DNA from 4 places in the Metabacillus schmidteae genome. Region 2 is predicted to be linked to each of the others. Evidence: riboswitches for the same ligand, from Rfam matches in the RefSeq annotation. Region 2 holds a riboswitch; each other region holds the start of a gene.
What was found. A riboswitch is a leader RNA that binds a small molecule or an ion and turns the genes downstream of it on or off. The one in region 2 is predicted to bind cyclic di-GMP.
Positions count from the first base shown of each region.

Region 1: linked by a shared signal. The riboswitch ahead of HWV59_RS13940 (methyl-accepting chemotaxis protein) and the one ahead of HWV59_RS22705 (hypothetical protein) in region 2 are both predicted to bind cyclic di-GMP.
Region 3: linked by a shared signal. The riboswitch ahead of HWV59_RS24250 (hypothetical protein) and the one ahead of HWV59_RS22705 (hypothetical protein) in region 2 are both predicted to bind cyclic di-GMP.
Region 4: linked by a shared signal. The riboswitch ahead of HWV59_RS26670 (hypothetical protein) and the one ahead of HWV59_RS22705 (hypothetical protein) in region 2 are both predicted to bind cyclic di-GMP.

Region 1 covers NZ_CAESCH010000001.1:2,879,374-2,887,038, forward strand. Annotated here, with positions in the region: gene HWV59_RS13920 (MFS transporter) at 1-938, opposite strand, end outside; gene HWV59_RS13925 (VOC family protein) at 1,089-1,466, opposite strand; gene HWV59_RS13930 (VOC family protein) at 1,484-1,879, opposite strand; gene HWV59_RS13935 (SRPBCC family protein) at 1,998-2,459, opposite strand; gene HWV59_RS13940 (methyl-accepting chemotaxis protein) at 3,011-5,053, opposite strand; cyclic di-GMP riboswitch class I at 5,162-5,257, opposite strand; gene HWV59_RS13945 (TRAP transporter large permease subunit) at 5,401-6,732, opposite strand; gene garD (galactarate dehydratase) at 6,845-7,665, opposite strand, start outside.
Region 2 covers NZ_CAESCH010000002.1:386,406-394,070, forward strand. Annotated here, with positions in the region: gene HWV59_RS22685 (arsenic resistance protein) at 1-49, opposite strand, end outside; gene HWV59_RS22690 (DUF3231 family protein) at 291-1,316, shown strand; gene HWV59_RS22695 (EamA family transporter) at 1,365-2,273, opposite strand; gene HWV59_RS22700 (AraC family transcriptional regulator) at 2,392-3,276, shown strand; cyclic di-GMP riboswitch class I at 4,240-4,326, shown strand; gene HWV59_RS22705 (hypothetical protein) at 4,436-5,143, shown strand; gene HWV59_RS22710 (HD-GYP domain-containing protein) at 5,242-6,153, shown strand; gene HWV59_RS22715 (GGDEF domain-containing protein) at 6,389-7,450, shown strand.
Region 3 covers NZ_CAESCH010000002.1:708,804-716,468, forward strand. Annotated here, with positions in the region: gene HWV59_RS24240 (leucyl aminopeptidase) at 1-851, shown strand, start outside; gene HWV59_RS24245 (ketoacyl-ACP synthase III) at 950-1,936, opposite strand; gene HWV59_RS24250 (hypothetical protein) at 2,002-2,349, opposite strand; cyclic di-GMP riboswitch class I at 2,422-2,505, opposite strand; gene HWV59_RS24255 (Na+/H+ antiporter family protein) at 2,774-4,108, shown strand; gene HWV59_RS24260 (hypothetical protein) at 4,140-4,304, opposite strand; gene HWV59_RS24265 (DUF6241 domain-containing protein) at 4,556-5,101, shown strand; gene HWV59_RS24270 (biotin transporter BioY) at 5,665-6,252, opposite strand; gene HWV59_RS24275 (sulfite oxidase-like oxidoreductase) at 6,369-6,968, shown strand; gene HWV59_RS24280 (YjfB family protein) at 7,348-7,521, opposite strand; gene HWV59_RS24285 (hypothetical protein) at 7,593-7,665, opposite strand, start outside.
Region 4 covers NZ_CAESCH010000003.1:201,331-208,995, forward strand. Annotated here, with positions in the region: gene tnpC (IS66 family transposase) at 1-788, opposite strand, end outside; gene tnpB (IS66 family insertion sequence element accessory protein TnpB) at 871-1,224, opposite strand; gene HWV59_RS26655 (GGDEF domain-containing protein) at 1,498-2,100, opposite strand; gene HWV59_RS26660 (IS1182 family transposase) at 2,353-3,708, opposite strand; gene HWV59_RS26665 (helix-turn-helix domain-containing protein) at 3,917-4,132, shown strand; cyclic di-GMP riboswitch class II at 4,158-4,240, shown strand; gene HWV59_RS26670 (hypothetical protein) at 4,494-4,808, shown strand; gene HWV59_RS26675 (hypothetical protein) at 4,961-5,107, shown strand; gene HWV59_RS26680 (hypothetical protein) at 5,825-6,355, shown strand; gene HWV59_RS26685 (hypothetical protein) at 6,352-6,759, shown strand; gene HWV59_RS26690 (hypothetical protein) at 6,753-6,989, shown strand; gene HWV59_RS26695 (hypothetical protein) at 7,034-7,665, shown strand, end outside.

The DNA of each region.
Region 1 (7,665 bases), on a different contig from region 2:
AAAATTAGAAATGTAGCCCAACTGAGAAAAATCATACAATGGATAATCAAATATGGCTTTTTAATAGAATGTATACGGCTTGAAACCATGGTTACGACTGGAGCACCAATAATAGCTCCAAAAAGACCGATCATAATAAATTGACTTGCTGCTGACAATGACATATCAAATACAGAAGTCCCATATGGAACGGCCCATGAACCGATGAAGCCTACGTACGTACCTACAGCTCCAAAATGACAGAAAAAAGCTGCCCAAGCTTGTCGATTCGTAAAAATCCGTTTTAAAATCACCATCGTTTTCTCAGGCTCAGCCTTTATTTTTTTTAGTGATGAAACTGGTAATCGATTGTTTTTGGCCATTTGTTTTGGAAGATGAATGAGTACAATGTAAAGAAGGATTCCACATAGAAATAATAGAATTCCCATTGATAAAAAGGATGATCTCCAGCCAATTAAGCTGATCCAAAGTGAAAATGGTACTGTTGCCAGTAAGAACCCGAGACTTCCGCAAACACCTGCCATTCCCAGCAACTTAACAAATTCATTTCCTTTAAACCACTGACTCAAAATCAACACTAAATTTACCCATATCGCAGAATCACCCGTACCAACGATTAACCTTGCTATAAGAAGTAAGGTTTCATTTTGTGCAAGACTATACATTAATGTCCCAGTTCCGGTTAAGAATGTCCCAATGATAAGAAAGAAATTAGGGCCGAAGCGATCAGACAAAATACCAATCGGCACTTGCAAACCTGCATATGCAAAAAATTGAATGCTTGCAATAAATCCAATGGTTGCTGCTGTAACGTTAAATTCACTCATTAATTTGTCAGTAATTAAACCAGGTGCTGTTCGTTGACTAACAATTAGAAAATACGTGAACAGTACTGAAGCAAAAACGACCCATCTGTACTTACTGTTTTGTTTGTTCATTTGTTTATGCTCCTGTTTTTATAGATTACTTTGTTCATTATAAACCAAATTTTTTATTGACGGGTAAAAATGATCAAAACAAAACCCCATTTCAACAATAATTGAAATAGGGTTTAATTTTACGGAGTATATGTATCTTTAAAAAGTTTCTTATTTATCTTCCCTTAGTAAATATTCATTACCATCCTGGTCATAAAAAGTGAACATCGTTCCAAACGGCATTCTCAACATTTCACCGACTTTTACTTCTTTTTGCACCATTTTTTCGTAAGCTGATTCAATATCAGTTGTGCTGAAAAGGACTGATGGATGTGCAACCTTTGAAGGTTGTTGTTGTTCCATTGCTGACTTGGAATATAAAACAAGGGTAGTAAACTCATCATCACTTGGTCCGACCTCAATCCATTTAGCATTCGGTCCCATCGGTTGTTCCAACTTTAAAACAAATCCCAGCTTTTCCAGCCAAAATTCCTTTGCCTGTTCTTGATCCTGTACATATACAGTAATTTTCGCAATTTTATTGATCATCAGTTTTCCGCCTTCATTTATTTTGCGTTTTCATCCGGTTGATGAATGCCAAAGGTATTTCCTTCAGGGTCTATATAGTATCCTTGCCACGCCATACCTGGAAGAACATATTTTGGAAGAGCGACCCTACCGCCTAGTTCAATAATTTTAGCTTCTGTTGAATCATAATCTTCCACTCCCATTGTACACGCATAGCCATTCAAAGCTTGGCCAGTTTCTGGCGGAGCACTTTGACGTTGCATTAAAGCTCCGTTAATTCCCGGCTCATTAGCATCACCGGTTACAGCTCCGAAATAAGGCATTCCGGCATATTCACTCCAATCTTCAAACTTCCAGCCAAATACCTCACCGTAAAACTTTTTAGCTCGATCCATGTCACTAACATGAATTTCGAAATGTACCATTCTACCCATTTTTTTGCCTCCTTGTTTACCCATCGAAATTTGAATTTTCAAGTATATATATTCTACATAGGATTTCGTACTCCTACTTCATTATGGTATAACGAACAATATTTATACAATGTTTTCCTTAAAGTCGATCTTTCTCCAAATAGCTTATCAAAGAATCTAAATCTTTCGCACAAGCTTTTTTAAAGGTACCAGCCATCAGTTTCCCGAAAAATTTTGCTATTCCTGTAAGTTCATTTATTTCCCCATCTAACTTAATCTCTGTATGATTGTTTTTTGAGGTAAGTATGTATGTAAACACAAATTCACCTTTTCCTGTTGTTCCTTTTGTTCCATCACAGCGCAGCACGATTTTATCAGGTTCCTTCAATTCAACCACTTCAAACAGTTCAGCAGCTTCCTTTCCAAACATTTTTCTTGTTTCCTTCCATTCACTTCCTACTTTTAATGGTCCCTCATCCAACTTCTCGATTTTGACTAGACCTTGCATCCAGTCCTTTGCAGTGTCAAGGTCTAACAAAGCTGAATATGCTTTTTGTTTTGTTACCTGGACAGATCTTACCACTTCAAAACGAATGCTCATATAACTTCCTCCTAAAAACTCTTAGAATACATATTATGATATAAACATTAACTTACTATAATTATGCACTATGTATAAGTACTAAAAAAGTTATAATAATAGTTTATTTCACCAAAACGCTTGAACTGTCGTAATTCCGTTATTTTATTTTAGAAAAGCTGGATTATGGCCTAGTACTAATGGTAATTGAATACGTTTTTCCTAAATGATCTTCCTTAATAAATTTATGGTTGTAGAAAAAAAACTAGCCTTCAAAGTATAAAGGGGTTCCATTTTTGGGCGCATTTTTACTATAGAAGGAAAAATTTCGCTTATTCAGTAATTAATATTCAAAATAGTACAAATAGACGGAGAGATTCTGTCTATGGACTAGTTTATTGCAAAAAAGGGAGAGTTTGCTAGGCATAATCGGAATATCTCCCCTTATTCATCCCGAAACGAGCTCCATTCTTCATCTAACCGAAAAATCTCCGCTTATTTTCCTTTTGCTGGTTACTCGTTTTCAGGATAAGACATTCTATTAAAAGAAAGAGAAGCAAGGTTTAATAAACTTAAAGTTTAAAACTATTAACTGCTTTTTGAAGTTCTTCCGCCATTGCGGAAAGAGTACTGGCTGCTGAACTTACTTCATGTATCGTGGCATTTTGTTCTTCTGCAGAAGAAGCGACATTTTCGGAATACTCAGCTGATTTTACTGCAATTGAAGATGCGTTTTCCATTGCTGAAAGCATTGAATGAGCGTTTGTTTTTATTTTTTGTACTGTAGTGAAAACTTCTTGAATTTGCGAAGTTACCTCTAAGACAGAAACGGATATCTCTTCAAACTCGCTTCCGGCACGTTCGACAAGTGTCTTACCTTCTGCAACAGAATGTTTCCCTTCTTCCATCGCCTGAATCGATTGCTGAATATCTTGCTGAATATCTTGTACCAATAAATGAATTTGTTTAGCAGATTGATTAGATTGTTCAGCTAATTTACGTACCTCGTCAGCAACAACAGCAAACCCTTTCCCATGTTCACCCGCTCTTGCAGCTTCAATTGCGGCATTTAAAGCTAATAAATTCGTTTGATCAGAAATCGAAGTGATTAACGAAACAATCGTACCAATTTCTTTAGATTTTCCCCCTAATTGATTAACAACCTGGGAAATCTCGATTGTTTTCGTATTGATCACTTCCATTTGCTGAACAGTATGTCGAATAACCTCTTGACCATCTTCAGCTTTTTGCTTAGTTACTGCAGAAACGTTACTCGCAGCATTCACATTACTGGCCATTTGATCAATTCCATTTGATATTTCAAGTGAAGTTGTTTTTGCACTTGAAACACTTTCTACTTGATTTTCTGCGCCTGTTGCTACAGATTGAATAGAACTAGCAATTTCATTTGTTGCTTTACTAGTTTCTTCCGCACTGGCGGTTAATTGCTCTGAGGCAGCAGCTACATTTTCAGAAGTACTGGCGATTTGCGAGACTAATTGTTTAATATTATGAACCATTTTGTTAAAGTTATGAGATAATTCACCAATTTCATCATTTGAAGTAATTGGTAGAGGTTCTAGAGTAAGATCACCACCTGCTATGTGATTCATACCTTTTGTAACCGTCAGCATTGGCTTTGTTATTCTCGAAACAATGAATATTGCCAGTGCTATTACAACGATTCCTGTAATACCAATAATGATCATTGATAATAGCTTTATGAATTCGGCATCTGCAAGTGCTTGTGATTCAGGCAAGTTCAAGCTGAGACCAAAACCAACAGCTTCAATTGGTGCATAAGCAATTAAAAACGATTGATCAAAACGATCAAAAGAAGCTACACCTGTTTGAGAAATGCTATTCTTTAACGAAGTACTTAATACATCTCCTAGATCTTTCTCTATTTCATCAATAGTGAGCCCCAATAGTTCCTGCTGTGGCGAAACCTGAAGACGAGTTGAATTATCTACTAAGGTGATAAGTGTAGAGATTTCCTCAACATCATCACTGGCTGCAAACTCAGTGTTGTTTAAAAACTGATCAACAAGGATTTCAAAGTTGGTTGAACCTGCCAAAACACCAATCACATCGCCATTTTCATCTTTAACAGGAGTAGCAATATTAATAACACGATTACCTGTAGCTCTGGATTCTAGCATGTCAGAGAAGGTTGATTTTCCTCCTGCGGCTGTTTTGATATAGTCACGATCACTATAATCATTACCTATTTTATCCGGGTTTGTATGTGCGATTACTTTTCCCTTAGGATCAGCTAAAAACACAGTTTCAAATACATCAGATCGATCATTTAAGGACGAAATGAATGGTGTAATACGATCTTTATTAAGGGATTTGATCGTATCACTCTCAGCTGCTACTTCAAGCTGATTTCTTTGTGAATAATACCATTCACTCATCGTTTCTGCTTTACTTTGTACTAAGCTTTGCATACTGGCTTTTTCTTTTTCAAGGATAACACCGCTGCTTATTTGGTAAAGCAAAATAGAAACAATAATTAATGGGGCTAGTGCTAATAAAAGAAACCAACCTGTAAATTTTGTTCGAATTGAGTTCATTTTGAAAAATCGATATTTTAGATTCTGCTTTCTCATGCTGTCTTATTTCTCCTTTGTTGTAATGTGAATAATTTTTTACACTATATAAAAAGACTACCCTATTAACAAGAGCAGCCAATTTTCCCAGATCATCTTGATCAAAAGTTTGGTAGCCAGGCGATCATAGCATCAAGCAATTACTGGTACTTTAGACCCTAAGCTTTGCGACCTATCCTTTCGAATAGTGTGCCTTTTATCTTTTTAATATATATGTTAATAGAGTAATATTACATGAACATGATAACTCTTTCAATATGATTTTTGCATGGGAATAGTTTCTAGTTTAAAGCTAATATAGTAATGAGACCTTTTTACTATACGTCAAGGTCAAGATGTTCACTGGGTTAATTAATAAACATAATGATTCCTATACCAATGATGGCCATGACTACTAGATGAAGGCCATTTGCTCGAACACCTGCTTCAAAGCCGGAAATTCCTACAATTCTGCTAACCATCAAGTTTAGTCCGGAAAATGGGCTTAATGCAGTTGAAATCGACCAGCAAAGTAAGAGAAGCATAGCTAATGACAAATTACTTATTCCCAGTTGTTCTGCATTCAATTGCATGGCTAAGGCAGCAATAATTGCTATTTGATGGATACCTATATAAGTGGTAACAACAACAAGTACAATTACAAATAAGGCAAATAACAAAAACGATTGATTCGCAACAATTGTTAACACAGCGCTAATTTCATTTGCTACATTTGTTCCTTGTAAGGCATGTGCCAGCAATCCTGCACTGCTGAACAACATGATTTCATTATTCATCATTGGTACTGATAGGTCTCGGTAATCCTTCAATAAAGGCATGAGTTTTGCCCAGCCATTTGTTACAATTCCCCATATAAGTGGCATGATAATGGATATTAAACATACAATCACAATCATCGACCATTTGGTCAAATACTCAATTGTTAAGGAAGTTAACATAAGAAATGTCACAAATAAGGCTAATTGAATAAGCTGTTTTCTCGTTTTTTTGGCCAATGGTTTCTTAGGTCCAGTTTGATCTTCAAATGGATGTTTTTTCGCCCAAATGGCAAACAAAATATTCCCTACAATTAAAGATAGAACAGATAAACCAATTCCATATAAAATATATTTTCCTACAGACATATCTAAATAATAGAGAACCAATGAGACAGAAGCGAAATACGGTGACCATAAAATGGCCGTTGAAAAACCGATAAGATAGCTTTTAGCAGACATTGCAGAAGGTAGTTTTAATTCTGATAGGAATTCACTGATCAAACGGACTGAACCAAGGCTTAAGATCGGACTCAAGAGAAATAAGGAAGTCGTAATCCCGGCAAAAAGCCTTTTCGGATGGTGTAACAAATTCCGTAATAGCGAATCAATTGCTTCGAAATAACCTCCTAGTTTAAGTGGAATCGAAAGAAGTGGTGCAAGTGTTACTAAACATAAAAGAGGTAAGATTAATAGAATTCCATTACTTATTCCGTCAATTCCGGCACCTTTATATAGTTCCAGCACAATACCTGTTCCCATCATTATAGACCCGATAATGCGTGGAAATCCCTTTGCTTTCATAACGCTGGCAATAAAAGCAGCGATCACGAAAACGACAACAACATACCCCAACCATGCATGTTGTAGGAAGTATTGAACAAGGAACAATAAACACATTAACAATATGAGATAGCTTCGCAAGTTGTCTCATCTCCTATCAATTTCTGGATCCTTTAAATGTTTCCTATAGCTAGTTTTACTCTATAAAAAGAGTAAGGCAACCCTCAACACAGGGATGCCTTACTAGTCTTATTCATGTTACAGGAGCAGGATTGAATAAAGCTAAATCGTTCTGCAATCCCCAATGTTCAGCCCAGGTTTGCTTGCGCCCGCTTGCAACATCCAAGATGAAATGGAAGAGTTCCCAACCAACATCCTCGATCGTTGCCTCACCAGTTGCAATTTGACCGGCGTTTACATCAATTAAATCCTGCCATTGTTCCTTTAGTGTATTACGCGTGGATACTTTAATAACAGGAGCCATAGCCAAACCATACGGAGTTCCTCTGCCTGTTGTGAATACTTGGAGATGCATACCAGTTGCTAATTGCGAAGTACCGCATACAAAATCACTTGCTGGAGTAGCTGCAAACAATAACCCTTTTTGTTTGGCTTTTTCACCCGGTGGTACAACTCCGGTAATTGGTGTGCTACCGGATTTGACAATTGATCCTAGTGATTTTTCAACGACATTGGATAATCCGCCCTTTTTGTTGCCAGGTGATGGGTTAGCACTCCTATCGGCCTCTCCCCTTTTTAAGTAGTCGTCATACCATTTCATTTCATGGATAAGTGCTCGACCAACTTCTTCATTAATAGCCCTTGGAGTTAATAAATGTACAGCATCTCTTACTTCTGTTACTTCAGAAAATAAAACGGTTGCACCGGCCCGGACCAATAAATCAGCTGTATAACCAACAGCAGGATTTGCCGTGACTCCTGAAAACGCATCACTGCCTCCACACTGCAATCCTACAACTAAGTCAGAAACTGGGCACTCAACTCTTTGTCGTTCATTTAATATTTGTAATCGTTCCTCTGCCATGTTCGTAATTGTTTCGATCATATTCATAA
Region 2 (7,665 bases):
TGACATATAGCCAAACTTGATTGTTTTCTAATTTTTCTCTGGAAAGCATTTTTGTTTGCCCCTTTAATTGCCTCTAAATTGACGTTTGTGATGCTGTTAAAAGAGACTTATGAATAAGTCATGAACTTTAACTTAATAGTATCATAATTATATTTGTTTAGTTTTAAAAAAACTAAACCGAAAGCTTAGGGGGTGAGAATTTGTTGAAAATTTCATATGAAGAAAAATGTTCAGTATAAGGACCCTTAATATGAAAAATACTAAATGAAAATGGACTGAAAGGATTAACCATGAAACCGATAAAAGTGGGTTCTTATAAAACAAGCACGAACGAACGATTAACGTCAGCAGAATTGGGTAAGCTTTGGGCTACATATATGGGAAACAGCATGTCAAAATGCATTTTAAATTATTATCTCCAACACGTGGAGGATAAGGACATAAAAACGTTATTAGAAAATGCATTAAAACTATGCGGAGAATTCATGGAAGTTACGAAGGATATTATGGAAAAAGAGAATTATCCTATTCCGTTAGGTTTTAGTGATGAGGATGTCAATTTAGGTGCTCCACGTCTATTTCAGGATGAATATTATGTTCATTATTTGAAATATGTAGCAAAAGCAGGAATGAGTATTTATAATGCAGGTATCCCTCTTGTTTTTAGGAAAGATGTAAATGAATTTTTTAGATATATTATGATTTCCACAATTGATTTGGTTGACCAAATTAAAGAACTATTAATGAGTAAGGGGTTAATTATGAAACCACCCCTTATTCCAGTTCCGGAAAAGCCTGCTCTTGCTAGTGAGAACTTTTTAACTGGTTTCTTAGGGGATAGACGCCCTTTACATGCATTAGAAATCGCCCATTTTTACGATAACATTGAAAATAATGTAACAAGTAAAGCGTTAATCATGGCATTCGCTCAAGTAGTTAAGGATGAAAAGATACGAAAACTGTTTGAATGGGGCACAGATATGACCGCAGCCAATATTCAAAACTATATGAAAAAACTCCAACAAGACAATTTGCCAGCACCATCATTTCTTGATGATCTTGTTACATCTTCTACTTTTTCTCCTTTTTCAGATAAGCTTATGCTTTTTCATAAGATGGACATGTTTTCAATGAAAATAAGGGCGTTTGGTAATTCAGTGGCTGTAAACGGAAGACATGATGTAGGGCTTGTTTATACGAAGTCATTCATGAAGATTTCAAAATTTGTTGAATCTGCAGCAGATATTATGATTGAAAAAGGCTGGATGGAAATACCTCCCTTAGCAGCGGATAGAGGAAAATTAGCTTCTGATTAATAGGCTATTTTCCTTTTTTTACACTAGGGGAAGTACCAGCCTTTCATTTCAAGAATGTACCTTTGATGAAGACTTATTCATAGCCAAAAAAACAATCATCATTAAAATACAAGCTGTACCTGCCCATTGGAAAAGTCCAAAGGGTTCTTTTAACCAAAAAACTGTTGTTAAAACAGCGGCAAGCGGCTCGATGCTTCCAAGTAGGCTCGATTCTTTCGGTGCTAAACTTTGTAAGCTCTCTATATAAAACCAAAAAGCAATCATCGTTCCAAATACGATCACAAAGACTAAGTAAAAATACGATTCAAGTGGTAGCATTTTTAGAGCTATCTTCCATGGTGGGTGGATAAGACTAAGGGCTAAACCACCGATTATCATTGCCCAGCCAACAATGACAAGAGAATCGTATTGCTTCAGCAAAGGGATTGCATATAGAGTATAAAACGCTAAAGCTATTCCGGATAAAACACCCCAAACGATTGCTGGTATGGGTACAGAAAGTTGCGAGATTGATCCGTTTGTTAATAAGAAAAAACAGCCCACAAGTGCCAGAGATACAGTCAGCAAATCATTTCGTGTGAAGATCGTTTGTTTGCGGAAAAGTAAATAAACAATAATCATGACCGGTGCTAAATATTGCAATAATGTTGCCACAGCAGCATTACCATGTTTTATGGAGGCCATGTAAGTATATTGAACCGCAAGCATTCCAAATAACCCGAAAATCAGCAATTGAATAGCAATCCTTTTTGTTTTCCAAACACCAAGTATTTGCGAACGATCTTTTCTGAAAAATTGAACGGTTAGAAGTAAAAAGCCGGCAATAAGTAATCGGGTTGTCACCAGCCAATCTACATCAATCCCATATGTTTGAAAAAGCTTCTTAGAAACTGTCCCGCCAATTCCCCAAAACACAGCCCCTGTTAAAACAAGAAGTATTCCTTTTGTTCTATTCATGTATGACTTTCTCCTTAATATATAAAAATTGTGTTATAGTATCTTAAATAATAAAAGGTAATTTCCCGGAAGAATACATAAATCGAATCAAAAAATATAAGGATATTGAGGTGGACATATGCAAATAAAAGATTTTAAGATTGATAACAGCTTAAAAGAATTAACTGAACATCGTACAGTTTTATTACCAATTGCATGTTACGAAACAACAATATCAAAAAATATAAATGGATATATACCACTTCACTGGCATGAAGAATTTCAATTTGTTTTCGTTGTAAAAGGAGAAGCAACTTTTCAAATAAATGATGAAAGTGTTGATGTTAGTGAAGGTGAGGGGGTATTCATAAATAGCGGATGCCTGCATATGGCAAAAGAGAGGAATGACTCGGGATGTGTCTATATATGTTTAAATGTTTCTCCTAGTTTTATCGTATCCCAAGAGCTTTTTCCAACCTTTGTATCCCCCTTTATGCAGGCGACAAATATTCCTTATATACGGTTGGTTCCAAATGAACTTTGGGCGGGAAATATAGTAAACTCTATTTTAGAAATTAATCAAATGGTAAAACAAAAATCGCCATTCTATGAAATGGATATTAGTGTCCATCTAACATTAATTTGGAAAAACCTCATATTGAATGGAAGTCAATTAGAGTATGAACAGACCGAATTGATAAAGAGTAAGCGAATGAAGCAAATGCTAAATTGGATTCATCTTCACTATAATGAGAAAATCCTTTTAGACGATATTGCACAAGCAGGACAATTAAGCCGTTCTGAATGCTGTCGGTATTTCAAAAAAATGGTGAAGAAAACACCTTTGAATTATGTGACTGATTACAGGATTCAAAAAAGCTTACCACTACTACAACAATCAGAAGCTAATGTCACAGAAGTGGCCTATTTAGTAGGTTTTAATAGTACAAGCTATTTCATTGATAAATTTCGAAAGGCGATGCATATGACACCTTTAGCATACAAAAAGACTTTTCACCCTTGAAATAGCAACTTCAGTTTAAAAAAAGATTGGGAGGGAATTGAATGTTAATAAAAAAAATCAATGATGAGTTATCGTTAAAATTAATAGAATTAAATGATGCAAAAAGAGTGGTCGAGTTAACAAATAATCATACGATTAGGTGCATTCCATAAAAAGAATGCACATTTTTTTCGATATGAAAACATTAGGCTTGAATAACCAGGAATATTTACCTAAAATAATGGTATTACATATGGTAGGAGCTTGAAATAATATGATTTCAAATGAAGAAATGATTCTCTTTATGAAACAAATCAATTTGTTAATTAATGAGTATAATAAATGTCATGATTTACAGATCAAGGAGCAAATATATGAAGAAATAATCGTTCTTAGCGATTTAATTGATACCTAACTTCCGAAGACAGCACAGTCCTCTTACAATGCATTTACCAATCTTTCTCCAAGAAATCGTTATCTGTTTCCTTTTATTTAGGAAGTGGAGGGTCAAATATATTCCATAAAAAAATCACAAATACAATAGATAAAACCCATGCAATCCAGGGCTTCCTATAATGGATCACTAATAAAGAATATGTTGTGATATTAAAGATAAAAGACCAGGCAAGTGTCCACCCATGCTGATGGATGATGCTATTATTGTGTTTTTTTATTATTGCCTATATATATTGTCTTACTCTTATTAAGCTTACTGATTCTTGTAGATAAGATGTTGTTTCACTGAGGGACCTCTTTTGGCCATTCTTAAAAGGATATGCTAAGAAGTAAGGTAACATAAAGTTAAAAGTGAAAAATACTCCTTTTTCACCCTCCTGTGTATAAAAACACTTTAAAAATCTTCATTTCGACATAAAAACCCATGCTTTTACAAAAAACCACTATTGAAGGAAAAAAGTGCCTAATATATAATTCGTTTAGATAGGAAAAAAGTATCATATAACTCTATCAGATAATAAAATTTTCCTACGATGATGGCAAACTTATTGAAAGATAAGGACACAAAGTCACAGACCTACAATTTTCGAAAATTATGGTGGCTGGACTACCGAATAGCATGGAGGCTATTCCAATAGTCTCTTTTTTGACCATTAGCACTTGATTAAACAGAGGGTGGACTCATAACTAGGTGAGTGAGTATAAATTATCGGAGGGGATTTAAATGAAAAAACTATTATCAACAATTTTAGCAATGACTTTATCTTTTAGCGTTGGGACAAGCGTATTTGCTATGGAGAATACAGAAGTACCTAATAAAGATGTGAAAAGCGCACTTGAATTAATTGAAAAAACAAATTTGGATATTGATGTAAAGATTGAAAAGGCAGTAGAAGAGGCAGATAAACTTAATGCTGAATATCTTAACGATGTCAAAGAAATAGAATTAGGAAAAGAAATGTTTAAATTAATTGAAGAAAGGGAAAGGGCAGTTGAGGAATTACAAACTGCAATAGATTCTAATAAAGCAGAGAAAGCTCAAGAAAAATTAAATAAAATTGAAGAAAAAATGAAAGAACACCAAGATAAGATAAATGAAAAAATTAGTGCTTTACAAGAAGGCATTATTGAATTAACAGAAGAAATGTTGGCAGTAAATGGTGAAAGAAAGACTGAAAAAATAGAGGGAAAGATTGCAAAATTAGAGGGAAAATTAGATGGAAAATCAGCAAAGACTGCTGAAAGAACACAAAAATATACTAAAGACTTAGAAAAAACAATTGAAAAAGTTTACGATGAAACGTTAAAAATGTCAAATGAAACAGTAGAGAAAGCAGCTGAAAAAGGAGTTATTGCAGAATGTAGTTGGAAACTTGTAAGATTTGCTGATCGCTGGGTTTGGATTGATCCGATTAGAGTTGTAGGATTTTAATAATAAGTAATATGTACTATAGAAATGTAGTGAAAATATGAGGAACGGGAACTCTATTGATCTCGTTTTTTATTTATTCAGGGTTTGGGGTGAAACGAGTGGCTGGTTTCCAAGTGAGAAAAAAAGGTTCTTCATTAGAAAAAGTAAAATTAAATAGTGATGTTGAATTTAGCCTGCTTACTAGAGGAGATGGAGCCGAGGTATTGCATCAGACAATAGAAGAGGGAAGGTTATTCTACGTATATCCAAGTGATAATCCAAATTCATTAGAATTTTACTTTATTCTATCAGGACACGTCTCATTTGAGTTTGAAAATGAAAGGCATATCTTAGGTCCAGAGGATTATTTTATTGCAAGAGATTTAAAAGATCCAATTCATTTTACTACTTTATCTAAGTTATCTCTTCTATGTGTTTTTACAGAACAAGTATTTAAACATATAAGTAAAGATATATCAGCATTAATTGAAATAGTAAATAAAGTAGAAGAAAAGGACCGTTACACTTATAAACATAGTGAAAGAGTTGCACAATACTCCGTAAAAATTGCAAGAAAGCTCAAGTTAAATAAAGAGAATTTAGAAAATCTTACAATTTCAGCTTCTCTTCACGATATTGGGAAAATTCATGTCCCTATTGAAGTCCTTAATAAACCGAGCCGTCTAACTGATGAAGAGTTTGCATTAATAAAAAAACACCCAGTTGATGGTGCTAAAATGCTTAATGGTACATCCTATGAAGAACTTGCTCCAATTATTGAACAGCACCATGAGAGATTAAATGGTACAGGCTATCCATATGGATTAAAAGGAAATGAAATTCTACTTGAAGCTAGGATCATAGCAGTGAGTGATACTTTTGATGCAATGACAGAGGATCGTGCTTATAGAAAGGCAATGAATGACCAAATTGCCATAGATGAACTAATAAGATTATCGGGAACACATTATGATGAAGATGTCGTAAAAGCATTTGAGGAAATCTTAAAAGAAGAAGGAAGGATAAAATAATTTTTACGAAAAAACGGCAGATTCTCAGCCGTTTTATTACTTTATTAAATAATCCTCTAGACACATTGGGAGTTTTCAACACAAACAGCTTGCGCAGCTAAGTTTAAATTATTACTACGATAAAAACCTCTTTGTTTTTTTAGATCTACCGAATCACTAGCTTTTAGTCTAAACATGATAGAGATATTTCTAAATATTAACTATTATAGAAAGTTATTAACAGGAAGTGGACGAATTGAAATCTTTATTAAAGAGTGCTTACCAATCATATCATGCACTTGAAGTAATTTTTTCTTCATTGCGTTGGTTTTTTTTAGTAATTGCAATTGTTGTCTTCACTGTTCAATATGTTGAAAATCCAGTTTATTTAAAACTTAACCTATTTATAGCTTTAGTTGTCTTTGGATTTATATATATGGGTACTTCAGATTATTATTTACATAGGTCACCTAAAGGTTCGAGGATGTATAGAATAATGACTAAAGGAGGACCATTCTTCGACTTTATTGCTTTTTGTGCACTTATCCCATTAACTGGAGGAATTGATAGCCCGTTGTTTCCGGTGGCATATTTAATTCTTTTACACATTGCTGTTTATTGGAGATTTGTAGGAGGAATGATAGCTGCAATTTTATTTATTTCGATATACACTATCATTTTTTTTATACAAGTTTCAGGTGTCTATTCAATAAAAAGCTTAGTTCTTTTTTTATGTCAAGTTTTCTTTTTGTTATTAATTGGTGGTTTAGGTGGAATTATTGTATCGAGGGAAAGGCAGCATCATACAGAAAAAAATGTGTTAGCCGAAGCTGCTAATCGTGATTATCTTACGAATTTATTAAATCACCGTTCATTCCAGGAAAATTTAAGAAACGATTTAGAATACGGCGTAAATTTTTACCTTGTTCTTGCAGATATTGATAAGTTCAAATCAATTAATGATAAATATGGACATGTAATGGGAGATAACGTATTACGTCAAATTGGGAAAATTGTTAATTCGATTATACCAGAAAAACAAGGGAAGGTTTTCCGATATGGAGGAGAAGAGTTTGCCATAATAGTTTATATTTATGAACAATTAGAGGTGAACAAGCTCTTAGTTGAAATCAAACAATCTGTTTCCAACCATATTTTTGTCTGTGAAGGGGAACCCTTTTCTGTAACAATGAGTTTCGGAAGTTGTAAACAAAACGGTGAAAATCCAGGTCAGTTGATAGAAAAGGTTGATAAACTTCTATATGAGGCGAAGGATAGAGGAAGAAACCAAATTGTCCATTCATATGTGAAGGTATAAAACAATAATTAATTTATTTTGTTTTATAAATGACTAGATAATATATTCATTTTTGTTCACCTAAGCATGTACACTTTTACTTGTTTGACCTCTTCCTATACAGTTGAGTGATTAATTACAACTTGACACGGAGCCTCAACGAGCATGACTACTTCTCCAATTACAAAAGAATAAACTAATAATGACAAAAAACACAATAAAATCTTCTCTGAATT
Region 3 (7,665 bases), 320 kb from region 2:
TTCTTGAAAAGGAAGATATGGAGCGCCTTGGGATGGGGGCCTTACTAGCTGTTAACAAGGGTTCAGAAGAGCCGCCGAAAATGATTGTGGTAAAGTATCAGGGAAAAGAAGAATGGAAAGATGTGATTGGGCTTGTTGGAAAAGGAATTACCTATGATACGGGTGGTTACTCAATTAAGCCGAAGGATGGAATTGTTGGCATGAAAACGGATATGGGTGGTGCAGCAGCAGTTTTAGGAGCCATGGAGATTATCGGTGAGACAAGACCTGAGCAAAATGTTGTTGCCGTTATTCCATCAACAGATAATATGATAAGTGGAGGGGCATTCAAGCCGGATGATGTGATTGTTTCTTTAAGCGGGAAAACAATTGAGGTCTTAAACACGGACGCAGAGGGTCGATTAGCCTTAGCAGATGGTATTACATATGCGAAATTCCACGGAGCAAACTACCTTGTCGATGTAGCCACCTTAACAGGAGGGGTTATCATTGCTTTAGGAACTGAGACGACTGGTGCTATGACAAATAATGAAGAGTTGTTTGAGCAAGTTCTTCAAGCCTCACATGAATGTGATGAGCCTGTTTGGCGATTGCCGATTTCAGAGAGTGATAAAAAAAGAGTGCAAAATAGTCAGATGGCTGATCTCAATAATTCACCTGGCCGGGAAGGACATGCAATCATGGCTGGAACCTTTATTGGTGAATTTGCTGAGAATACACCATGGGTCCATCTTGATATTGCAGGTACAGCAACAACCTCAAAGGAAAGTGAACTTGGTCCATCAGGGGCGACAGGTGTGATGGCCAGAACATTAGCCGCATTTGTTGAGAGGTTTGAGATCGGGAACTAATATCGAAATTTGAAAGACATGTTGGTAGAAAACAAAAGTGACAGGTACATACGTAAAAATATGTTTACCTGTCACTTTTTTAACAGCTGCCTCCCTGATTAATATTTAAATAACATGGCAACTAATTGGTAACCGGCACCAATCGTCCAAAATAAAATAGTATCTCCTCTTTTAACAGTTCCTCTATTTATTGCCTCGTGTAATGCCAGGAAGGGGCTGGATGTCCCTGTATATCCGAAACGATCACCCACATAAACTATTTGATCATCCTGTATGGAAAACTTATCTTTTATCTTTAAAATATTGGCTAAAGAGAATTGTGAAAAGCAATAACAGTTGATATCACTTGCTTGTAAATGATTACGCTCTAAAAGCTTTTGAATCATGTCGAAAGTAGGAGGCAGAGCGATATCTCCATCAAAAGGAAGCCACTTAATATACTTTCCTGCCTCTTTGTTTTGGAGTACATTCGATAAGCCTTTTGCGGGATATAAGATTTTATCCATATTGATTGAATCTGTAAAATAAATAGAATCAATAAAACCTGTTTCTATATCTGTTTTTTCTAATATAACAGCAGCTGCAGCATCACCATAATTTGAGTATGTTATTTCATCTTCTGGATCACTAATGATAGAGTTATAATCTGCCCCTACAATTAATGCGGTTTTAACATGCTTATTTGCAAGCATATATCTAGAAGTATAATCAACAGCAACAGTCATGCCGGCACAATTAGCATTCGAATCTAAAATGATTGTGTGTGCCCCTGCCCCGATTGCATTGTGTAGATAAGTAGCATTTGTAGGAAACGTGTATTCAGGAATTTGTGACGAGAACATGATAATATCAATATCTTTTCCACTCATTTTTGCTTTATTAAGAACTCGTTTGGCTGCTTCTATGGCCATCGTTAAACTATTCTCTTCTGGATTATCAATGATATAACGATTTTTTCTTCCCATATGTTCAAGAAATCTTGTGATATCCTTTTCTCTTTGCTGAAAATGATGAATAAAGTATGTGTTATCAACGACTTTTGTTGGATGATAAATATCAATAGAATGGATTCTTATATGTTGCAAAGTGTATTCCCCCTATTTATTTGTAGAATAAAAAAATCAGGATGAGTGATTCATCCTGACACTTCTTAGCTCTCAATAACTTCGGCGTTTGATAATCCTGTGCTTCTTGCAAGTCTATTTAATTGAAGTTTTAATACAGGATTCTGTTTAATTTTGAATACCACTTTTTTGAAACCGGATTCCTTATACATTTTATACGAATTTTCTAAGCTTGGAATCATTTCTTGTTTAAGAAGATCCATAAAGGTGCAATCAATTTCTAAAGTGAATTCATTAGCGTTAATAACTGAAATCTTATTCTTATAGTCACTAACGAAGTTTTGTACATCTGTTGGTGTAAATGTTCCACCAATATACATCTCCACGTTTTTTGCACCACGATTTACTTTAATTTCATAACTACCTTGTGACATATTGTTTCTCCTCTCTTTTGTAAGCGAGGTTCTAAGGCGGACAACCAAGAAGGGGTTAAAACCGGATTCACGATGTGCAACTTGGCAGTCATAGCAATATGCCTTAGACCCATAGTTTTGCGTCCTTATTTTTCAATAAGTTTGCCCTGTTAGACCAGTATATTTCTCATAAAAAATAGGCCATCTTTAATATCGTCATATTGGAAAAAAATTTAATATAAAAAGATAATGTTTTTTAAGAATTTGAAAGAAAGGGCTTTTATAACAGTAGGAATTTAAAGTCTCTTTAACGTTTAAGAGATTATTTTGAATAATATCTTAGTATACTAATTGACAGAATAAAAACATATATGATAAATTTAATTCCGATGTTTTATTTCTCTACCATATTAGTAAACTAAAGTGTTTTTTGGGGGTATTGAAGGTGAATGCAGTCATTATAGCAGTTATTGCTATGCTAATTTTAAGTTTATTAAGAATAAATGTTGTTTTTGCTCTTGTGATAGGGGCTTTAATAGGTGGATTAACTGGAGGCTTAGGTTTAGCCACAACGATTGAGAGGTTTACAAGTGGGTTAGGTGGAAATGCTACAGTAGCACTAAGCTATGCCTTACTAGGAGCTTTTGCCGTTGCATTAACGAAAACCGGATTACCAGATGCGATGGTATCAAGTGTGATAAAAATAGTTGGTCGTGATGGAGAAGCAAGAAGAAAAACGCTATCAAAGGCACTTATTGTATTTTTAATTCTAATTATGGCGATTTTTTCACAAAACCTAGTACCAGTTCATATCGCATTTATCCCGGTTTTGATACCGCCACTTTTGAAGGTTTTGAATGAGCTTGAGGTAGATCGTAGATTAATTGCATCAGTCCTTACCTTTGGATTAATAACACCTTATATGTTTTTACCTGTAGGATTTGGGGCCATTTTTCATGGAGTTATGCAAATGAATATGGAAGAAAGCGGACTAACTGTGACCTTATCTTCCATTCCAAAAGCGATGGCTATACCTGCTATCGGAATGGTCTGTGGTCTACTTATAGCTGTTTTCTTTTCGTATCGTAAAAAAAGACACTATGAAAATCGTGAAATACCTGGTCAAGAAATGACTCAAGAGTATACGAAAAAAAGTATAACGATAGCCGTTCTAGCTATTATAGTATCACTTTCTGTTCAACTATATCTTTCTCAAAAATTAGAGGTTGAAGGAATGATTTTTGGTGCATTAGCTGGCTTAAGCATTTTATTTCTAGGCGGAGTAGTAAAGCGTAATGAAGCAGATACATTGGTGACAAACGGAATGAAGATGATGGCATTTATCGGATTTGTCATGATTACAGCATCTGGATTTGCAAGTGTATTAAAGGAAACTGGTCATGTTGAAAAGCTTGTAGAAGATGCAGCTGGGTTGATTGGCGGAAATCAGGCAATAGGTGCATTGCTAATGCTAATCGTTGGTCTTCTTATCACAATGGGAATTGGTTCATCCTTTTCGACGATTCCTATTATTACGACGATATTTGTACCGTTATGTCTTCAATTGGGATTCAGCCCTATGGCAACGATTGCGATAGTAGGCACAGCAGCAGCACTTGGTGATGCAGGATCACCTGCTTCTGACAGTACACTTGGTCCAACATCTGGTTTAGCAGCAGATGGAAATCATCATCATATTTGGGATACGTGTGTTCCAACCTTTATTCACTACAATATCCCCCTTATTATCTTTGGGTGGATCGCAGCGATAATTCTATAGAATATCTTAACGAAAAAAAACTTGGCTTTGTTCAAACCAAGTTTTTTTTCAATATATTTAATTTCTCCGTTAATTCCTCGTCATCCCATTCTAGTATTGTGTCTACTAATTCAGGATTTTGTTCCAGTATCTCTCTCTCAAAAGCTTCTCTGTCTTTTATATCTAAAAAATACTTCTTTACAACCAATGTCTTCATGTTCTACACCTCTTTCATATACTCTACTATTTTTATTGCCAAAACTAGTAAACATTATACAGATAAGAGCACAAAATTAAAAAAAATATGAATCTGATTTTTTTCGACAAAGTCTTTTCTTGTTTCTCCTATTTTATCCATTGTATGATTATACTAGACTATCTTCATTTATTAGGATCGGAAATATTTTGTTGATAGAAATAACGATTGACTAAGCTGACAAGCAAAGTTTTTCTATGGAGGTTGTTGCCGTGTCTTGGATAAAAAAATATAAGTGGATGATAGCCAGTATAATAGTTGTTACTGTCTGTTTCGGGTTTCTGGGGTATATTTTCTTTGATATGATGAATTCTAAATCAACTTCAACAGCTGCTCAAAACGTAACAGAAGAAGTTGAAGAAAGTACCAACACGAAAGAAGTTGTATCAGAAGAAGTTGTTATGAATAACAATCCATTCGGAAGTGAACAGGCAACTTTATCTGAAGAAGATATTCTCAACTATATGCACGGAATGAGTCATCAAAAGGTAATTGCAGATGAAAAATGGCTACATTTTGAAATGACGGATGAGCGAATTTTGTTTCTGATCAACTTAATAGAAAATGGTCAATATGACCATGAGGAATTGTTGTTGGACATTTTAACTCGTTGGAAGGCTGGAGATTTCTCTCAAGCTGATGAAGATCACAATGAAATCTGGAGCTTACAAGGAGGAACAATCGGTAAAGCAACAGGTGTCATGTCTGCAGAGCAGGAGCAACAGTACTTGGAAGAGTATGATGAGAGTATTAAATAAATAAAACAAATAATTTCTAAAAACCTGTGTCTTTTATAGGATGTTGTGTCCTGAGTCGAGTAACCAGCAAAAGGAAAATAAGCGGAGATTTTCCGGTTAGATGGAGAATGGAGCTCTTTTCGGGGATAAATAAGGGGAGGTTTTCCGATTATGCAAAGAAAAACCTCCCTTTTTCACATTTTTCGAGTTAATAGGCGGAATCTCTCCGTCTATTTATGCTCTTTTAAATAGTAATTACTAAATAAGCGGAATTTTTCCGTCTATTTTTCAACTTAGGTGTTTACCCTTTCCCACAACCGATAAGTGCAGACCCTCTCGATCAATCAATAAAATTGGATTGCAAATGACAGAAGAATTGACCATCTTTTTTAATTGTACAATACTCATTGCCCACCATAATAATGTTGTCAATTGCTATGCCAAAGTTAAGGGGATTTCGTAGAAATGTTGATAAATAAGGAAAATGACGTATGCCAATTCATACGTCATTTCTAAGTCATATATTTAAGTAAGTACCTTAAAATCGAGAACAAAGGCTTTTAAAATAGCTTATTACTCATACATTACGCCGCAATTCTTTTATTAGCTGCCTTCGTTACAGCAAAATAAATGCGAGGAGCCAGCAATGCACCTAAAATCGTAAAAGCAACATCTTTTACAATAAACCATGCCATAACACCCCAAGCAGCACCGTATGACATTGGAGCATTCATCCATACATTTAATGCAAGCCACATATACGTCGTCCCTACGATATAAATAAGAGTAATGCCTGCAAATGATGCAATCATGAAAACAGGTAGCTTCTTTTCTTTACTAACTTCTAGAATTTTACCAACTGCATAAGCTGCAATAATATAAGAAATAATAAATCCGCCAGTGCTTTGAAATAAAACACTAATCCCACCACTAAACTGTGCAAAAACAGGAGCGCCGGCCATTCCAACTAGTGCATAAATCGTCATTGATAACGCCCCAAGTCTGCTGCCTAATAATAGTCCAGCTAAAATACAGAAAAATGGCTGCATTGATAATGGAACACCTGCCACTTGAAGAAATGGCGCCCAAGACGTAATATTAGCACCAATAGCCATTAGTGCGGCAAACATACCAACTAATGAAATATCGTATGTTGTTAATTTTCTTTTCATCGTATATCCCCCTTTAAAACAAATTCTTAAAGAAAGAATAATATAAACGAGAAAAGATTGTCAACTGTTTTAAAGTTTTAGTTAACATTAACATAAGTGAATATGGAGGAATTGTCATGTATTTTGGAAAGCAGAAAAAACCACACCCTTCCGGAAGGGTTCCGCCAAATCAAAACGTTACAACGGCATTTCCTGTTTTGCATACAGGAAACGTTCCTTACTATGAGGATATTAGTAAATGGAATCTACAAATTTATGGATTGGTCGATCATCCTAAACTTTTTACATTAAAGGAAATAAAAGAGGATTTTCCTCAATCAGAATTAATTAATGATATCCACTGTGTAACGGGTTGGTCTAAATTAGATGTATGTTGGCAAGGGGTTAAAACAGCAGATTTATTAGAGGGTGTTCACGTACAATCTCAAGCAAAGTATGTCATTATACATGCAGAAGAAGGATGGACGACAAATTTATCAATTGATGACTTTATGAGAGAAACAACTCTACTAGCCCATAGCTATAATCATGAACCTTTAACTCCTGAGCATGGTTATCCCCTTCGCGCTGTTATTCCCCATCTCTATTTTTGGAAGAGCGCAAAGTGGATAAGAGGGATTCAGTTTACACAGCATAATCATCCGGGTTTTTGGGAGAGAAATGGCTACCATATGGAGGGAAATCCTTGGCTCGAACAAAGGTATCGTTTTGATTAATTCTAGGGAGATAAAGCTTTGACATTGAGCTAAAAGAAATTCTTCGAAAAAAAGCTATCCAAGGATAACTGTCAAAAAATTCATCCTATACTATTATAGTTTCTATCAATTGTCTTTAATTTACTAGAGATGAGAAACAAGGCTTAATATTTACATAAGAAAGAGAATCATGTGTATAGCCGGCAAGACATGGATGTATAGTAGGATAACTAAGCTGAGATGATGATTATGTCTTGTCTTGCCTCTACATAAGCTTTGCCAAACAGCGAACGGAATATAAGGAGAATTGTTAGTGGAATTTCGACATTGCGGAAAAATTTTTGTCATAATGGTCAAACAATAGGATTACCATGTCCCCGTAATAATAGGGGACATGGTGCTAACCTTTTACGTCAATGCTGTTTCCTAAGTTAGGATGTGGCGCTTCCATAGCTTTTAAAAGCTGTTCGTTGCTTTGCTGTGAAGTTTCCATTACTTTTTTAGCTAATGCGATACTAACGTTTTGACTTAGAGATGCCTGATTTAACCCAATTGATAAGGCTGCAATATCCACGATTTTCACCCCCTCATCATTTGTATCGGTTAAGTAAACAAATGATGAAGGAAATTTTTAAAGAAGTCTAATTAAGCTTGCTCTAACACATTGGCAGTTTGGCCGCATTGTTGAAGAGCAGCTTCAACAGATTGAAGTGAAACT
Region 4 (7,665 bases), on a different contig from region 2:
TCATCGACATGCATGAGCGATTTAGACATCATTAAATGCTTCATATGCTCGTAAATAGGCAATAGCCAATCATGCGATGCACGAATAACCCAATTTGAAAGGTTCTTATCATTAGTACTCAGACCAGAACGATCCCATTCCTTTACCTGTCGGTAAAGTGGTAAGTATAGTGAAAACTTATCATGTATTACTTTGGCAAGAACGCTTGGACCTGCGATGCTACGTTGAATGGGAGGTTGCGGTGCTTTTCCACGTTTAATTTGCGCTTTTTGAGATAGATCACTTTTACAATTCTTACATTCATATGCATGCTCAATATGTTGTATTTTCTTCATTCTGGCAGGAATAAATTCAGCCTCTTCACGTACGATTGAACTGCCTATTTCAATCATTTGGTCTTGGCAACAGTCACAGGTCGTATTTTCCGGATGATGATGGATAGCTTCTACTTCAATGCCATCATGCAATGAATCATTTCTTGTTTTCTTTTGAACTTTTCGTACAACAGTGTAAGAAATAGTCTGTTGGCTTTGTTCTTCTGTGTGCTCAGGTTCGCTAAAAACCGGGTCATCATCAAATAACGTACCTTGCCCGTCTGGTGCGTTATATTTCGTTTTTTCAGTTTTTGATCCATATAAAAGCTTAGTTAAATGGCGTACTTGATCGGTTAATGCTTCAATCTGTTTCGATAATTCTTTGTTTTGTTGATTTGAATGAGCCAACTGCTCTTCAAGCAGCCGAATTATTTTCTCGTTCTGATTTTCATTCGTAGAAGAAGCTTTCACCATATCATTCACCACTTTCCGTTCGGTTTCGTTCTTATTATTATAACCAGTTCGAACGGGGGAGATAAAGAAAAAATAACAGTGTTTAAAAAGTTCCTTTATCCGATGGTTGAATGGCCTTTGGCTGCTGAATAGCTAAGCCCTCGAGTAACCACCTGAGCTGCTTTTGGGATAGATTACGTACTGCTTGTTCATCTTTAGGCCATTGAAGCTTCCCATTATCTAAACGTTTATAGAGAAGGGCGAAGCCATCTCCATCAAAGTACAAACATTTATATCTATCTTTCTTCCATCCGGAAAACAGAAATATAGAATCCCCGTAGGGATCTAATTCAAGAGAATCCTGGATCAGAGTAGCTAATCCGTCAATCCCTTTTGGCATATCAGTTTTTCCGCAAACAATATAGATATTTTTCACATCCGTATAATCATGTTTCACCAATGCTTCAACTCCCTCATGATTGTTAGGATGATGTGCTCGTCTACACCATTATAAAAGAGGATTTCCGCATTTGCCGTTTTGATTGTACAGATGCTAGAGGAAGAGCTAGTTGGTGGTGACACGGATTTACTTTTATTTTCGGGAAGAAGCGTAACGGGGACAATAGTCAGTTTTTGATCAGGCATATGAAAAGCACCTCCTTTAATATTGATATGATCATATTACCGGAGGTGCAGTTCTATTTATATGCGTCGTTTGAATACGGGCTTACTATGTATCATTTACTCGTTTAAAATGATCAATGTCTATTAGTAAAATTGAAACATTCCTGTTATGTTTTAAAGTGGTATTTAACATATCCCGAGCTTCTTCTGAGAAATATCTTCGATTTAATACATTCGTAAGATAATCATACGTGGCTGATAGTTGTAAAGATTGATAATGAATAAGATTATCTATTAAATGAGTCAGTTGTTCACGAAAATACGGCAAAATGTCCTCTTTTTGATAATTATCTATATACTCATTTTTTCCTTTACTATACACAATGAGAAGTCCTTTATGATCTCTGCTGTTAATAGGTATAGACAAAAACGAACGAACATCCATAACACCTAATAAATTCTGATGTTGATTTACATCATTTCTATACATGATTTTTTCTAGATATTGTTTAGGTACTTTATAGGTATGATTTTTCGGAATTTCACCTATATGGGCTAATATACACCAATGAGATTTTTCTTTTGTAAGGTATAAACTTTGATCATACTTAGTGATATTAATTAAAGAATTTAAACTAAACTCAGCAAGCGGGTTTAATTCTTTTATAGTGGACATTTGCTTGAAAGAATTTTGTAAAAGCGTTTGCATTTCAAAAAACACTATATTTGAGAAATGGGGGAGGAGAGGTAAAGGAAATTCTTTCTAAAAAATTCGTGTTTTTTCTAATAAACCTATTCCTGTGTCCAAAGACCTGTATTATACTTTTATTATAATTTCCTTGTTTGATAATATGAATTTAAAAAAATATATTAATTCTTGGTAATTGAATCAATTTCATAATTACTTATTTTAAAGAAACACAGACCTTCAGAATTTGTTTTCTATTAAATTTTTTAATGTTTAAGCTGCTTGTTGTTGAATTAACACGGCATTGATACGATCGGCAGCTAATTTTGAAGCATTATAAACTAAAGTTACTAAGTCAAAATGAACTTTGGCACGTTTTCCAGTACGATAACGAACGTTGTCCAGCTGGAAATATCCCTTTAGATAAGCATTCACACGCTCCACAGCGGTACGGCGTTTAAATATCGTCTTCCAAGCTATTGATCCGCGAGCTGGTGCTGTATATTTTCTCAAATCAGTAGTGATTCTCACTTTGTATACCTTTTGACAAAGACCATCATTCGCTAAAGAACAGTCTTTACATTCCTTTGGTCGAGTATATTTTAGTGTCTCATATTTCGGATCAAAACTGTCATAACGGTAGGAATGCTCTCTGACACATGTTGGTGCGAAATGTTTATCAAAGCCAATAGGTTCAGGCTCATTGCGTTTGTTATAAGCAATAACAGATTGATGTCCCATTCGATGAATCTGCGTATAGATAGGTTCGAAATCATATCCAGCATCCATTGTTTCATAGCGCAGATTTGGAAGAGGCACACGTTCATGAATACATGTTAATAAAGGAATAGCTGCCTTTCCATCATTAAGGTTGCCAGAGGAAAAAAGGGATTGCAAAATGTATTGGCTCGTTGAGCCAACTGCTAAGTGGGCCTTATAGCCAAACCAAAAGACGTTTTTCCCTTCGCTATTCTTCTTTACACCCCATTGAGGGTCTTGAGGAATTTCATGGCGAAGTTCGGCTAAAGGAACGTCCAGTTGTTCTTCAATTTTCTTTTCAAAAAGAGGAAGATTGGCTTCACGTTCTGCTTTTTCAATTAACCATTGTTCCCTTTTCTCATTGGACTTGCGACCACGTTTCTTGGGTTCATTTTTAGGTTTTTCATCTTTTGGAGGTGCCTGATCGCGTGCTTCAAAGTGTGTGGCATCAATGGCAATGGTATCATCCGTAATAAATCCTTCGGATATCGCTTGAAGAAGAAGAGTTTCTTGAACCTCTTCCAAAACCTTCGATTCACTAATGATAGTAATCATTCGTGAATAAGCAGCATCTGATGGTACGGAATCAGATACTAAAAACCCACAGTCAAGACGGAAAATCATATCATTCTTCAATCGTTTAACTAAATCTTTAATAAATGGGATTCTTTCTGAAATTCTAGCAACCAAGGAGTAAATCATAGCAGCATAGTTAAGTTCAACTGGTCTACCAAAACGGGATTTCTTCGTTACCACAGCGAAGATTTGTTCAATGTCAATAGTAGAAAAAATAGCTTCAAACCGTTGGGTAGGTTCTAAATCATATAATTCTTGTAGGTCAAACAGGCTTCCTTGTCGTATAATAGTCATAGGGAGTCTTCCTCCAGTCTTATTAGTTTGTGTGGTGCTTACTAAATTCGACATTTTGGGGAGGTACTCCTTTTTTTAGTTCTCAGAAGCCTTGAGCCCGTAGGGCTCATAATTATGAAATTCATTCAATTAATAGGAAATATAACTTATAATCTATAGAGTTTTCCTTTCAATATTAGTAAACTTAATCATAAGAAAGGAAATTTCGATGAAAATTGATGTTAAGATAAAGTTTGGTCAGAAAGTTAGGTATCACAGGAGAAAAAAAGGTTTTTCTCAAGAGGAATTAGGAGATTTAACTGATCTACATCAAACTTATATTAGCGATGTGGAAAGAGGTTTACGTAACATTTCTCTTGAAAATATTTATGAAATTGCACATGCATTAGATGTTAGAATGTGTGATTTGTTGAATTTTGACTAATAATTTTGAAGTAATTATCATTAAACAAATACTTGGAAGCAATGATAGGCTGTTCTTATTTGGGCACTTGAACAATCTGGAGCTAGTAGTGCAACCGGCCATTATATAGATGGCTTTTTTTATTGCCAACTAAAGAATTTATTGTATTCAGATTTATTCGTGCGTTTTTGAGGTGTGTTACAATTTCGTAAATTCACTTTTAAGATTACCCCCAATAATTATATGGAATACCGTAATTATATTAAGAACAATTTATAATAATATAAAAAATTCTTATTTCTATTAAAATTGTGGAATCTAAAAGTTTTATCTATGATTTTTTCTATAATAAAAATAGAAGAAGAGAAGTGAGGTTTTTTTAATGAGTTTAATCCAAGAACGAGAGAGCATAGATAATATATTAGTAGCTGCAAGAGAATTTGTAGTGAGAGAAAGTTTAACTTTAATAGATGAAAATACTGTAGAAGAACATATTTCACTTACTAGAGAAATTAAAACAGTTTTTTCGCATTCTTTAAATGAAAAAATAGAAGTTTTATACGCAAAATCTAGAGATATACCTTTATCTAATTTTAGAGGTCTTAAAAGAGATGAAATAGTATCTGAAAAGTATATAATTAATACTTTTAAGCTATCTAGAGATGATGCTAGAGAATACCTTTCAAGTAGAGTATAAAGTAGTCGTGATTATATATCAGACTACTTTTTTGTTTAAACTTTTCACTAATATACATGCTATTGGTATGTAGTTGTAGTTAAATATATTTATAGAATTATAGATTAGCACGATTTTAGACTATAGGTTAACTAATAACCATGAGGAAAAATATGACGACAGTATACATAAAATGGCATGGTCCTTATTTATTAAATAACATAATTCATAATCAGATTGCATTAAATAACAGTGGTATTTATGCAATCTACCGTCAATACATAGGGTACGAAACATTACTTTATGTTGGTAAAACTTAAAGGAGTTTTTTACAAAGGCTATCAGAACATGAAAAACAATGGCTATCAACTGTAAGAGGAGAATTGAAAGTTAGGTTTGGAGTTCATTCATTTCCAGAAGGTGAAAGAGTGAAAGATTCACAGTACGAAAATTTAATGATGTCGTCGAAGCTTTACTCATAACAACATATCAACCTTTAGAAAATACAACAAACTATCATTGGTATTATGGTAGAACTAAACTAGAGATTATTAACTTTGGGAGAACAGGCATTTTAGATAGGATTGTATCTGCAGAAAATCTAGAGTGGGCATAAAAACTAAAAGCTAAGAGAACTAGTGTTAGCCTTATAAGTGATCAGCTAATACTTAACGTTGAATAGTGCATTTATTTAGTCTATAATAAATATGTTCAAACTTTTTCTTTTGTTATTTTTATGCGACCATTTATTACATAAGGTCAGCTGTTAATGATCAAACATAGTAGCCTCTGGGCTTAGGTTTTAGACACTTTTGTGTCCTTATTAAACCTTTGCCCAGGGGCTTTTTTGTTAGTTTTTGGGAAAGAGCGAGTTTGAATAAAAAAAACTTTTAGAAAGAGTGATTATTTTATGAAAGGTGAATGTCTACCAAGTTGTTGTGTATGTAGTAGTTGTTGTGATGAGACTTTGTTTCGAGTAAGAGGAAAAAACTTCTGTTCTGAAGATTGTCTTATCGAAGAGGAAGGAGTTGAAGAAGGTGTTTAAACTTACCTGTTTTGCGCCAGTTCATCCTTCAAAGTTAGGTCCTGCCCTACAATCAGTACATTTCAAAGAAGTAAAAGGTGACTTTATATGGGAGATGGATGGAACTCAATTTGTTATTGAACCATTTAAGAAATATGGGGATCATCAATCTTCTTATGGGTACAGAGTCTATTTTAATGGATCAATTGATGGAGCGTTATATCTTTTTGACATGTCAATGGGTTGTTTTCAACCACAAATTAACGCAGTCGAATATACCTTGCATCATCAGTCAAAAAACCAAGAGAGTTGGATTAAAGATTTATTTAGAAGATCTTCCTTTGAGAAATCAAAGACTAGAGGAATTTTTCAGAAGGGAAATGTAGGCGTTATTTGTCTACCTGACTCAACTGTAAATCTTCAAATTCGAAAAAAAGTAAAGTCTTTTAGACTTATAGAGTTGATAAAAGAGATCGAATGTCTTAGACAGGAAATAATGCCGTCAGACTACGATCTCTTTTCTGTTGAAGGAGTTGCTATATGAGTAAACAATTTAATTTTTATACGGAAGATTGTCAGTTTACTATAGGATCAAATTTTCTAGTTAAAAATGGTGGAGAAGTTATAGGAGAGGGAGATATTTTTGTTTTCCAATTGTTATTGGGATATCCTGCATGGATTATCGTCAATCCAGCTAATGAATTTATCCTTCCTCAAATTATTAAAACGGACAAAGTTATCTCTGTTTTACCCGATTATGAATTCTTTGATGGTGTTCAAAGACCAGAAAAGTTTATGTATTGCGTTAGTTTTTTTGAAGGGGAAAAGCAGAAGAAAATTACGGTGAATGCTGTAGATGAAGCGCATGTTCAAGAGTTTGTCAAAGCGAATTATCAAGACTCAACAAATCTAACGATTAAGAGATCCGAGGAGAGAATATCATGCTAGTTAATAAAATCGAAGAATTGTTTAAACCAGCTTATATGAAAGAAAGACTTTTTACTATGCTGAAGAACAATGGAGAGTTTATTAGAACTGATTCAAATTTAGGCTTCTTATACGCTATCACTTTAGGTAATTCCGAAAGTAAAGCAATTAGAGTTGAAGTTGCTATGAAGTCGAGAAGAGAAATAACTATTCTCAATGCTTCTATAAGTGATATTCAGCTTTTAGTCTAGGTTGTTCTTGATTAATTTGAATCTATTCTAAGGAGGAAATTGTTATGAAAGATTGTGGAAATTGTAGATTAAATAATGAGAGTATACATTTTGATATTAAGGTTTGTAAGAAGTGTTCCAGGACAAATCGAGCATTTTTTGAACCTAAACCTAATGCTGCGGAGATTATGGAGAACCTCATTCAAGAAGGTACCTATGGTCTTTTAAAGGAAACGGAAAGTAAATTGAAAGCAATTAAAAATTCAATGTATATGCATTTAAGAGAAAGTGAAGCAAAGCGTCATGAATTTGAAAAGTTTAATGTAGTGGCCAAGTTTGTCCCAAAGAAGATTTTCGATGTAGATTATAAAGGAATTGTTCAATATCTATTTTATTATTTAACTCCTGAACTTGTATGTAAGGCAATCAAAATAGATGTTAAATCTTTAAAAGAAAATCAAGAACTAAGGGAAGAACTTGAAAACTACAAAAGAAATCCTTCATATTACGTGAAACCTTCTTTTAATAAAGTGGGTAAAGAGCTAGTTAGATCTTCTGATTTTGACTATGAAGGCTATAAACTAAATTACTTGGCTGAGACATTTAAAAATCTTAATCCAAGTCTAAAGCAGTATGAAGAATTGTATGACAGGGCAAAAATTGAGATGTTAGAGTGTTCGGAATTACAGGAAAGAAA